3 regions of the Paraburkholderia sp. MM5482-R2 genome follow, and region 1 is predicted to be linked to each of the others. Evidence: predicted binding sites of a transcription regulator. Region 1 holds the regulator's gene; each other region holds the start of a gene.
The links. The regulator FNR, encoded in region 1, switches genes on or off when oxygen is low (the NO sensors DNR and NnrR bind a similar motif). The targets are predictions, from matches to a motif close to TTGATNNNNATCAA.

Region 1 (3,279 bases):
GCGACGCGGCGTGCGGCGCCTCGTGATCGGCAGCGTGGCGGAGCGGGTGCTGCGTTTCTCGACCTGTCCGGTGCTGCTCATGCGCGAGCCAAGCCCCGAGGATGCGCCCGCAGAGTAACCCGCGACAGCGGGGCGCGGCAGCGCGTGAACATTACGCGAGCGCGTCGGCCGGTATCTGGATCGAGATCCCGAAGCCATGGCCCGGCGAGCTGGTGAACGACACGTTGCCGCGCAACTGCCGCACGCGTTCGCGAATGCCGAGCAAACCGAATGAATCTGTTCCCTGCGACCGATCCAGCGCGACACCCACGCCGTCATCCTCGATATCGAGCGATACGATCGGGCCCGCGCAGGTCATGTCGATGCGTACGCGGCTGGCCTTGGCGTGCCGCGCGACGTTCGTCAACGCCTCCTGAACGATGCGAAACAGCGCCGTCGCCGCGAATTCGCCGCACACCGGCTCGGCCGGTTCGAGGTGCACGCTCGAGCGCACGTCGTAGCGTTTCGTGAAGTCTTCGGCCAGCCAGTCGAGCGCGGCGGCGAGCCCGAGGTCGTCGAGCAGCGGGGGCCGCAGATCGGCGGCGATACGCCGCAGCGAAGCGGCCATCCAGTCGATCTGCTTTTGCAGTTCATGCGTCTGCGCGGCCAGCGGCTCGGTGTCGGCCTGGCTTTTCAGCTTCGCTTCGAGCAGCGCGACGCTCATTTTCAGCGCGGTCAGCCGTTGGCCGAGATCGTCGTGCAGTTCGCGCGCCATACGTTTTTGCTCGTTTTCGCGGGCGATCTGCACGTGGGTGGATACCTGATTCGCGCGTTCGAGTTCCGCGAGGCGCATACGTTCGGTCAGGTCGCGCGTGATCTTGGCGAAGCCGAGCAGCGCGCCCGACGCGTCGTGCACGGCGGAAACGACCACGTTGGCCCAGAAACGCGAGTCGTCGCGACGTACGCGCCAGCCTTCGTCCTCGGTGCGGCCTACGGTTGCGGCGATTTCCAGTTCGCGGGCGGGCTTGCCGGCCGCGATGTCTTCCGGGGTATAGAACTTGGAGAAATGCTGGCCGATGATTTCTTCGGGCGTGTAGCCCTTGATGCGCTGTGCGCCGGGATTCCAGCTGGTCACGCGGCCGGACACGTCGAGCATGAAGATCGCATAGTCCTGAACCGCATCGATTAACATGAAATAGCGATCCTCGACGGGCACATCCGACACGGACGCCGCACCGGTGAAGCAGGAAGACTCGCCGCTCGACAGATCCATCGCTCCTCCGGGTGGTCACGCAAGGTCGCGCACCGCAACGCACCGAGTTATATCAGTTCGGGAGCGCTTGTTCCACCCCGCATGTCCCGCGAACGAACGTGAGGCGAGCGACGCGTCGGCGTTCAAACCCGAGCCAGTCCTTCCGCGTCTTCGATGCGGATCGTTTTGCCGTTCGCCTTGACGAGGCGCTCGCGCTGGAACTTCGAGAACATCCGGCTCACCGTTTCGAGCTTCATGCCCAGAAAGCAGCCGATTTCCTCGCGGGTCATGCGCAAATGAAACTCCGCCGCGGAAAAGCCGCGCGCCTTGAAGCGCTTCGACAGATTCAGCAGAAACGTCGCGACGCGCTGTTCGGCGGTCATCGTGCCGAGCAGCATCATCTGGCTCGACTCGCGCACGATCTCGCTGCTCATCATCTGGTAGATGTGATGCTGCATCGGCTTCATCTCGCGACAGATCGCCTCGAGTTGCGCGAACGGAATGATGCACACGACGCTGTCTTCGAGCGCGATCGCATCGCAATTCTGCTTGCCCTCGCCGATGCCGTCGAGGCCGAGCGAGTCGCCGGCGATCTGGAAGCCGGTCACGTGCTCGCGGCCGTCGCGATGCATGACCACGGTCTTGAACGATCCGGCGCGGATCGCGTAGATGCTTTGAAACGCGTCGCCCGCGCGATACAGCGTATCACCGCGTTTGATCGAGCGCGTCGAGCAGATCAACGTGTCGAGTCGTCTCAGTTCGTCGGATGTCAGCTCGGGCGGCATGCAGATCGCGCGCATCGCGCAGGTGGAGCAGCGCGGCACGGCGTAGCGTGTGGCCGCGGTGCGTGGCACGACGTGGATCGGTACGACGTGCGAAGTGCGGGGCGCGTCGTGGCGGGGTTCACAGACTGTGGCAACTTGCATGCTCGGCTCCTGGCGGTCAGACCGGATGCGCATGACGCGCATAGGCAATCGCTTCGATGGCACGGCAGGCGAGTTCGAACTCCGAGGTCTTGTCGAAGCAGAAGTCGGCGCCCGCCGCTTCGCACGCTCGGCGAAACGCCGTCGTGCAATGATTGGTCAACACGATGCTGACGATGGACGGCCGCACCCGCGACAGCGCCGCGAGCAGCAGCAGATTGGTCTTGCCCGAGAAGCACGGGTCCAGCACCGCGACATCGGCGCGACTCGCGACGATGTCGTCGAACGTGTGCTCGACGCCGGCGGACTCGCCGGCGATTTCGATGCCGGGAATCAGCGCGATCAGGCAAGCAAGCCGGCGTCGGACCTCGGTCGCATCGTCGACGAGGAAGACTCTCGATAAGGTGGCTGGCGGGGCGGTGTCCATACCGACCAGTATTGGCGACCTCATCTCAGAAATATATCGGCGGGGATTTAAGCGGCGCTAGGAGTTCGGGTAGTGTTGTAGGAATATTCCTAGTGCATGGCTGGCGATGGGGTATGTAGCCGAGTGCGAGTACACGGCTACTTTCGACGTGACGGCTTCGAAGGTCGCAGGCATGCAGTTGATCAAGTAATCACGGAACAAGCCGATAAAGGCCCATTGACCTGCGTCAAGCCGCGCGGCGGCGCGCGCTTCACACTGTCGGCGCGGACACGCGACGGCACCGCTTCGGTTCATGCCAGCGCTTTCACAGGGAGTCCAACATGTATGCACGAATTCTGGTTGCGCTCGACGACAGTCCCAGCGCGCAGCGCGCGTTTGCCGAGGCGCTGAAGCTCGCGAAGCTGACGGGCGCCACACTCGAAGCCTGCTGCGTGGTAGGGCACGGCAAGTGGTCGGACAATGCCGATGTGGCTTTCGAGCCGGAACCGGCGGCCGCGGCGCAAGAATTCGCCAGCCGCGCGCTCGATGCGCCGCGCGAGCTGATGCGCGAGGCGCAGGTGCCCGGCGGCGTGCGGGTGATCGACGCGTACGCCGAAAGCGTGTCCGCGGTGCTCGCGCGCGTCGCCGACGAAATCGAAGCCGATCTGATCGTGATGGGCACGCACGGCCGCCACGGCGTGCAGCGCTTTCTGCTCGGC
Region 2 (3,279 bases), 330 kb from region 1:
CGGAACAGCAGAAACGCCAGGCGCCCGATACCGTCGCGATCACATATTCGGGCTGCCTCGGCCCGTAGTGGGAGCGTCGCTGCAACGGGCCGTCTGAGGAGACACATGGCCCAACGAACCGGCGATGACAGCGCCGCGTTCGCACCACCTTAGTCGAGATACGGGCCGCTCCCCATCGTGATCGTGCCAAGGTCCGCGCCAAATCCAGATTTGACTTCTCCGAGCCATTCGCCTCAGTCGCGATGTCGCGGCCCCGACACGCCGCAAGTCCGACAGTCCTTTCAGAGACGCTTGATCTCGACACCGTATTTCCTCAGCGCGTAGCCAATCTGGCGCGGCGTCAGTCCAAGCAGCCGCGCCGCTTTTGCCTGCACCCAGCCGGACCTTTCCATGGCGGCGATGAGACGCTCGCGGTTGGTCATCTTCGCATCACTTCCGAGGACTGCGCCGCCAGCCGCCAACGGAGCCCGCTCGCTGCCGACAGGCTGGACCGCAGCAACTGCGCCCGACGTAGCAGCCTCAGCCCGCGGCGTAGCCGGCTTCACGGGCACTGGTACGATTCGCCCGGGCTGCAGCGCAATTTCGTCCGATCGGCTCTTCCACAGCATCGCGGACAGGCACTGGCCGTGGCAGCAGGCAAAGTCGTTTCTCACGATCGCTGGTCCCGGCGCCAAGGTCGCGCTCCGCTGCACGCAATTCTCGAGCTCGCGGACATTGCCGGGAAAACCGCAGTTCATCAATACTTCAATCGCGCTCGCATCGAAGGTCAGCGTACGGCCGTTCTCGCTGTTGAAATTCTCGAGAAACTCAACGGCGAGGAGCGGAATATCACTGCGCCTTTCACGCAACGGCGGCAACAGCAAGGGAACCACGCAGAGGCGATAATAAAGGTCGGCGCGGAACTCGTTCCTTGCCACCGCCTCTTCCAAGTTTTTATTCGTGGCGGCAATCACGCGAACATCGACCTTAATGGTCTGGTTGCTGCCGACGCGCTCGAATTCTTGCTCCTGCAGGACGCGCAGCAGCTTTGCCTGGAACGAGGCCGAGATCTCGCCGATCTCGTCCAGAAACAGCGTCCCCTTGTCGGCGAGCTCGAAGCGCCCCTTGCGCGAATTGAAGGCGCTGGTAAAGGCACCCTTCTCATGACCGAACAATTCGGATTCCAGCACCGTCTCATGGAGCGCCGCGCAATTGAGCTTGATGAAGGGCCGCTTGGCGCGCGGCGACAGCTCGTGAACGGCCTTGGCGACCAGCTCCTTCCCGGTACCGGATTCGCCGCGCAACAGAACTGTGCTGTTCGATTCGGCTACCACCGCGATCTTCGCGAGCAGCCCGCGCAGCGCCGGGCTGTCGCCAATGATCCCCTCGATCTGAAACTTCTTACGCTCACCTGCAGGGTGCTTGAGCTCGGACAATGGCTTTTGCAGCCCGTCCTTCCCCGCCATCAGTCGCTCGCGGTCGCTCTTGAAAAAGCGATGCAGCTTCACCGTCTGCCCCACCAGGTTGGCGACCATGGTAAGCAGCCGCACGTCGTAATCGAGCCGGAAGTTCGACTCATAGCCCAGGATGCGGTCGATGGTCAGCGTGCCTACGACTTTCGCGTCGATGCGAATAGGGACGCCAATGAACGACACTCGCATGTTGTCGGAGGCACCGAGCACGCCCATGTCGGCGGCACTGAAGCCCGAATGCACCGCTATGTTCTCGGCGACGAGCGGCCTGTCCGTCGCCATGATCTGGTCAATTGCCTTCTGCGGCAGGCGCATCCGGTAGTGCTCATCGCTGCCTTCGCTCCAGTCCGCGCCAACGGTAATGTCCGGTACGCCATCATCGTCGAAGAGAGAGACGATACCGAGTCGCATCTGAACAAACGATTGCAGGAGATCGATGACGTTGGCCAACGTGACTTCGAGCCGGTAGGGGGCGGTGAGTACCTTCGATATTTCGAAGATGCCGGTAAGCACGCTCTCGTGCCACTGCACAATAGGGACCGCGTGGTCCGTCTCGGACTTTGAGCCAGGCCTTTCGCGTACGGAAGCGATATGCAGCATGACGACGTCCCCGTTGTGGGGGCCGTGCTCCCCGTCACCTTGTTCGGATTTGCGGGCATTGTGTTGCATATCATCCTCGATCTAGCGCCCAATTTCACGGGCTGACTTCAAAAGATAATGCCCTTTCATGGAAGGACGGTGAAACTGTAGTGCCTTGATGTACTTATTTTCTGCTTTTGCGATTTCGCTGCGTGGATTCCGTTAGGAACGCGAGTTCCATTGATGTCGCTCAAATCAACTGCGATTTGTCTACTCCAGGTGCAGCCGATTACAGGTGTCGTCCATCATTGATTTCTGCCTCGGTGCCCGTGAGATAACTCGCCGCATCCGAGCATAGGACGAAGATGATCTATCTTTGCGACCTCTTCGGGCATGCCCACCCCGGCGCAGCGGGATATTTGGCACAAGAAGCGCTTCCGTGTCGGGCGACAAAATGTTCCTCTTGAACTGGCCGAGAACGTATGGAAACTGTTTTCAGATCGTCAGATCCGAGCCTATCGGTGCTGACCCGTCCGAGCGTTCGGGTCAGGAAGTGTGTGGCCCCCAATCCAGTGCTTCAGCGTGCCGAAGACATATTCGACATGTGCTTCTGCGGATGTTCATTGCGTCAGGCTTGCGCTCTAGCCGACGCTGCATGGCTTCAACTATATGCTCATGTTCCCATCGTCGAATGCGACGGTAGTCGCCGGGTGACATCGTTCCTTGAGCGGGCAGGCGCTGGGCAGGTAGCCGTCGTACTTGCGCACGTTCTGGCCAAGGAAATCGAAACCGTCTGCAATGTTCGTGATCCGGGTCTTCTCTTCCGAGCGCTCCAGACCTTGAGCGGCCATAAACTGCCTGACCGCCGGAAGCACCTCGAATTCGAGCACTTCTTTCGACATACCGGTCACAATAAAGTCATCGGCGTAGCGAACGACGTTGAGTTGGGCCTTGCTGCGTGCCGCCGCGGTGAGATTACGCTCGGTCATCAAAGCATCGAGCACGACGAGCAGATTTAGATCGAGGCCCTTGAAGCGCATGATCCCAACTTATCCATAGTGTGGATGCGTTCCATCAAAACAATCGATTTTACGAAATGCACGGCATGGAGGATAGTGTTCCTGGTAAGTCCATTTCAATTTCGCAAACCTGCTGGCGCCTTCGTCGTGCCGGGGTAGCGGATGAAGTGTGTCGTAGAACTGAGCGAAACCGAGGAATGACGTTGCAGCAGTTGTCGATCACTCACATG
Region 3 (3,279 bases), on a different contig from region 1:
AGATCGTCTTCCCGCAGCGAGCGCGCGCCGAAATGGTCTTCGAGCGCCTCGGCCGTGATCGCGCACTGCACGGGCCGATCGTCGACGAGCGCCGGAAACGCCAGCACCAGATCGCGGGCGCAGTATTCGGGCATGCAGGATGGAAAGGAAATGTGCATGGTGACGCCCCCCACGGGCATGAAGTGCCGCATCGGCGGATGCGAGGTAGCGGAGCCGCCGCGACGTCTCCAGCTTAATCACGCAATCCATGGCGGATTTGACGTGCGTCAAGGCGGAGTCCGCACGGTCCGCGCTGGCCCCGTTTGCCGCGGCCCTGTCAGCGCAAATGGTCATTCGCCCGTGCGCGTCAGGGAACCCGCAGCGGCGTCGCCGCGTCGCGCGGCGGCGTCGAGCGTTTGCCGCAACGCCTTCAGCTCAGCGTGCAGGCGCACGATTTCATCGTTCAGATGCTTGATATCCCGATGCATCTCGCGTCGCAACGCCCTCTCTTCCTTGCCGATGAATGCCGCGGCGATGCTCGCGAAGACCAGCGACAACATGCCGTAGCCGAGCAGCACGACAAATGCCGCGAACACACGCGAGGCGGGCGTCGTCGGCGCGATGTCGCCATAGCCCACGGTCGCGCTGCTTTCGAACGCAAGCCACAGCCCTTCGGAGTACGAGTGCACGTGTGGTTCGAGCCAGTAAAATCCGGCGCCGGCCATCGCGAGCACGAGCGCGCCGGCGAGCAACAGCCACATCAACCGGTTCGGCGTGACGAACTCGCGCAGCGACAGCACGATGCGCAACGCGACGACACCCATGAACGACAGCCGCAGCAGCCATTCGACGGGCTGCCACGGCGGCGTTCCGAAACCGATGCTGAGCGCCGCGCCCAACGCGATGAGCAGGTCGAGCCAGTTGTTCGCGAGCAGCGTCTTCGGCCGTCTGCTCAGATGGGCCAGCCAGGTGAACGACAACGCGAAGCCGGCGAACATGCCGACGTATAGTGTCCGCGACAGGCTCAGCGCCAGCGGGGTGGGCACCGTCAGTTCGACGTAGAACGCGGGGATCGCGCAAAAGCTCAGCGCGCACAGCCCCCAGCGCAGGTGGCGCCATGCCCGCACGGCGCGCGGACCGTCGTGCGCGCTGGCACCGCCCAATCCGTAGCCGCCGAGGCCGTGGTCGATCATGTGGTCCGTCATCGCGCGAATGGCTTCCGGCCTGTCGGGTTTCGCGCGATACCGTCGTGGTGCCGCAAACGCACCAAGGCCGCGCGATCATCGTTGCAGGCTAACCGACCCGCGGCTGTCAGCCTTGATGCAGATCAGTGCTGGTGCAAGGCGTGCGCGATCAGCCTGTCAGAGCGGGTGCAGCACCGTTTGCGCGACGCCGGCCGCCACACACAGCACGACGACCGCAAGCGGGGGCACCTTCCAGCGCAGCAACAGCAAAAAGCCGATGCACGCCACGGCGAAATCCGTCGCCGACAGGACCGCGCTCGTCCACACCGGCGAATAAAGCGCGGCGGCCAAAAGGCCGACCACCGCGGCATTGACGCCGGCAAGCGCCGCCGCCATCGCCGCACGCGCGCGCAGCGCCTGCCACCACGGCAATGCGGCGAGAACGAGCAGCAGACCCGGCAGAAAGATGCCCACTGTCGCCAGCAGTGCGCCGCTCCAGTGTCTGGGTGGCAGCGCCATCATCCAGCCGAGAAACGCCGCGAACGTGAACAGCGGTCCGGGTACGGCCTGGGCCGCGCCATAGCCGGCCAGGAAGTCGTTGGGCGCGACCCATCCGGTCGCGACGGTTGCCCGCTGCAACAACGGCAGCACCACGTGGCCACCTCCGAACACGAGCGCGCCGGAGCGATAGAACGCATCGAATACGCGGATGCCCTGCGAGGTCCCGCTTGCCGCCCATAGCGGCAACACGAACAGCAATGCGCAAAAGACCATTAGCGCGACGATGCCTGCCGTGCGCGACACCTGAAAATCGCCGGCCCGCTGAGGAATGGCGCGTGGCGCTTGCACCGCCGTGGTCCGGCACAGCGCGACACCGAGCACGGCGCCGGCGCCGATCACGATCAGTTGGGCGTAGACGGTGCCAGGCACACTGAGCAATCCGAGCGATGCGAGCGCGATCGCCGCACGGCGGCGATCCGGACACAGACGCCGCGCCATGTCCCAGACAGCCTGCGCGACGACGGCCACCGCGACGAGCTTCAGGCCGTGAATCACGCCCGTGCCGATCGCGCCGCCCAGGTCCGGCGCGATCGCGGCAAAGGCCAGCATCACGAGTACCGACGGCAGCGTGAAGCCGCACCAGGCCGCTAGCCCCCCACCCCACCCGGCCCGCAGCAGCCCGATCGAAAACCCCGCCTGGCTGCTCGCGGGTCCCGGCAGAAATTGGCACAGGCCGATCAGGTCGGTGAAGGCTTCATCGTCGAGCCAGCGGCGCCGCTCGACGAACTCGCGCCGGAAGTAGCCGATGTGAGCGATCGGACCGCCGAAACTGGTCAGCCCGAGTTTCAGAAAGACGATGAAAACCTCGATCACTCGCGTGAGCCGTGAGCGGCGCGGCGACGACAAATCAGTATCCATGGATGTGCGGGTTCGAACGATGCCGATTTCGAGAGCCGGCGGGCAAGGCGCCGTCGACGGGCTTCGTGTTTGACGACGCACAGTATAGAGGCCTACGGCGCGACCACGCGCCGCACCCGCGCTTGATCTGGGTCAATCGCGCCCCTTGCTTCCCGCAACACACTGGTCGCGACATCCAGAGCACTGTTCGAGTCATGCGCGCAGCCGCGCCGCCGATCGTTGGATATCGGCAGTCGCGGTGTGCCCGTCCCATATCATTCATTCAAGCCAGCGAGGAGACTATGTCCACTGTCGCCATCAACCATCAAGCGCCGGAAACGGCCGCCCCGCCGCTTCTGACGGACACGGCCATCGACGGCATGGCCGCCTACGAAGCGCTCGTCAACGAAGCGCGCAGCGACCGGACCGGCTTCTGGGCGCGGCTCGCGCGCGAGCATCTGAGCTGGCACCGGCCCTTCACCAAGGTACTCGACGAATCGAACGCACCGTTCTTCAAATGGTTCGACGACGGTCTGTTGAACGCGTCGTACAACTGCCTCGATCGTCATCTGCACGACGGCAATGCCAACAAGACCGCGATCATTTTCGAGGCCGACGACGGCAGCGTGACGACCGTCACCTACCGGCAACTGCATGCGCGCGTGTGCCGCCTCGCGAACGCGCTGCGCGCGCGCGGCATCGCGTGTGGGGACCGCGT

Region 2: nifA (nif-specific transcriptional activator NifA) is a predicted target of FNR. The motif match lies at 2,271-2,284, and genes of this name have one in related genera.
Region 3: OKW37_RS14315 (potassium channel family protein) is a predicted target of FNR. The motif match lies at 1,297-1,310, and genes of this name have one in related genera.

Annotation. Positions count from the first base shown of each region.
Region 1 is NZ_JBNDLP010000004.1:724,928-728,206, forward strand. Features, by position in the region: gene OKW37_RS39365 (universal stress protein) at 1-118, shown strand, start outside; gene OKW37_RS39370 (PAS domain-containing sensor histidine kinase) at 152-1,252, opposite strand; gene fnr (fumarate/nitrate reduction transcriptional regulator Fnr) at 1,375-2,157, opposite strand; gene OKW37_RS39380 (two-component system response regulator) at 2,174-2,581, opposite strand; gene OKW37_RS39385 (universal stress protein) at 2,902-3,279, shown strand, end outside.
Region 2 is NZ_JBNDLP010000004.1:398,391-401,669, forward strand. Features, by position in the region: gene OKW37_RS37925 (hypothetical protein) at 1-68, shown strand, start outside; gene nifA (nif-specific transcriptional activator NifA) at 282-2,120, opposite strand; partial or broken gene OKW37_RS37935 (reverse transcriptase domain-containing protein) at 2,774-3,070, opposite strand.
Region 3 is NZ_JBNDLP010000002.1:2,481,392-2,484,670, forward strand. Features, by position in the region: gene OKW37_RS14310 (DUF1488 domain-containing protein) at 1-158, opposite strand, end outside; gene OKW37_RS14315 (potassium channel family protein) at 330-1,184, opposite strand; gene chrA (chromate efflux transporter) at 1,341-2,582, opposite strand; gene acs (acetate--CoA ligase) at 2,864-3,279, shown strand, end outside.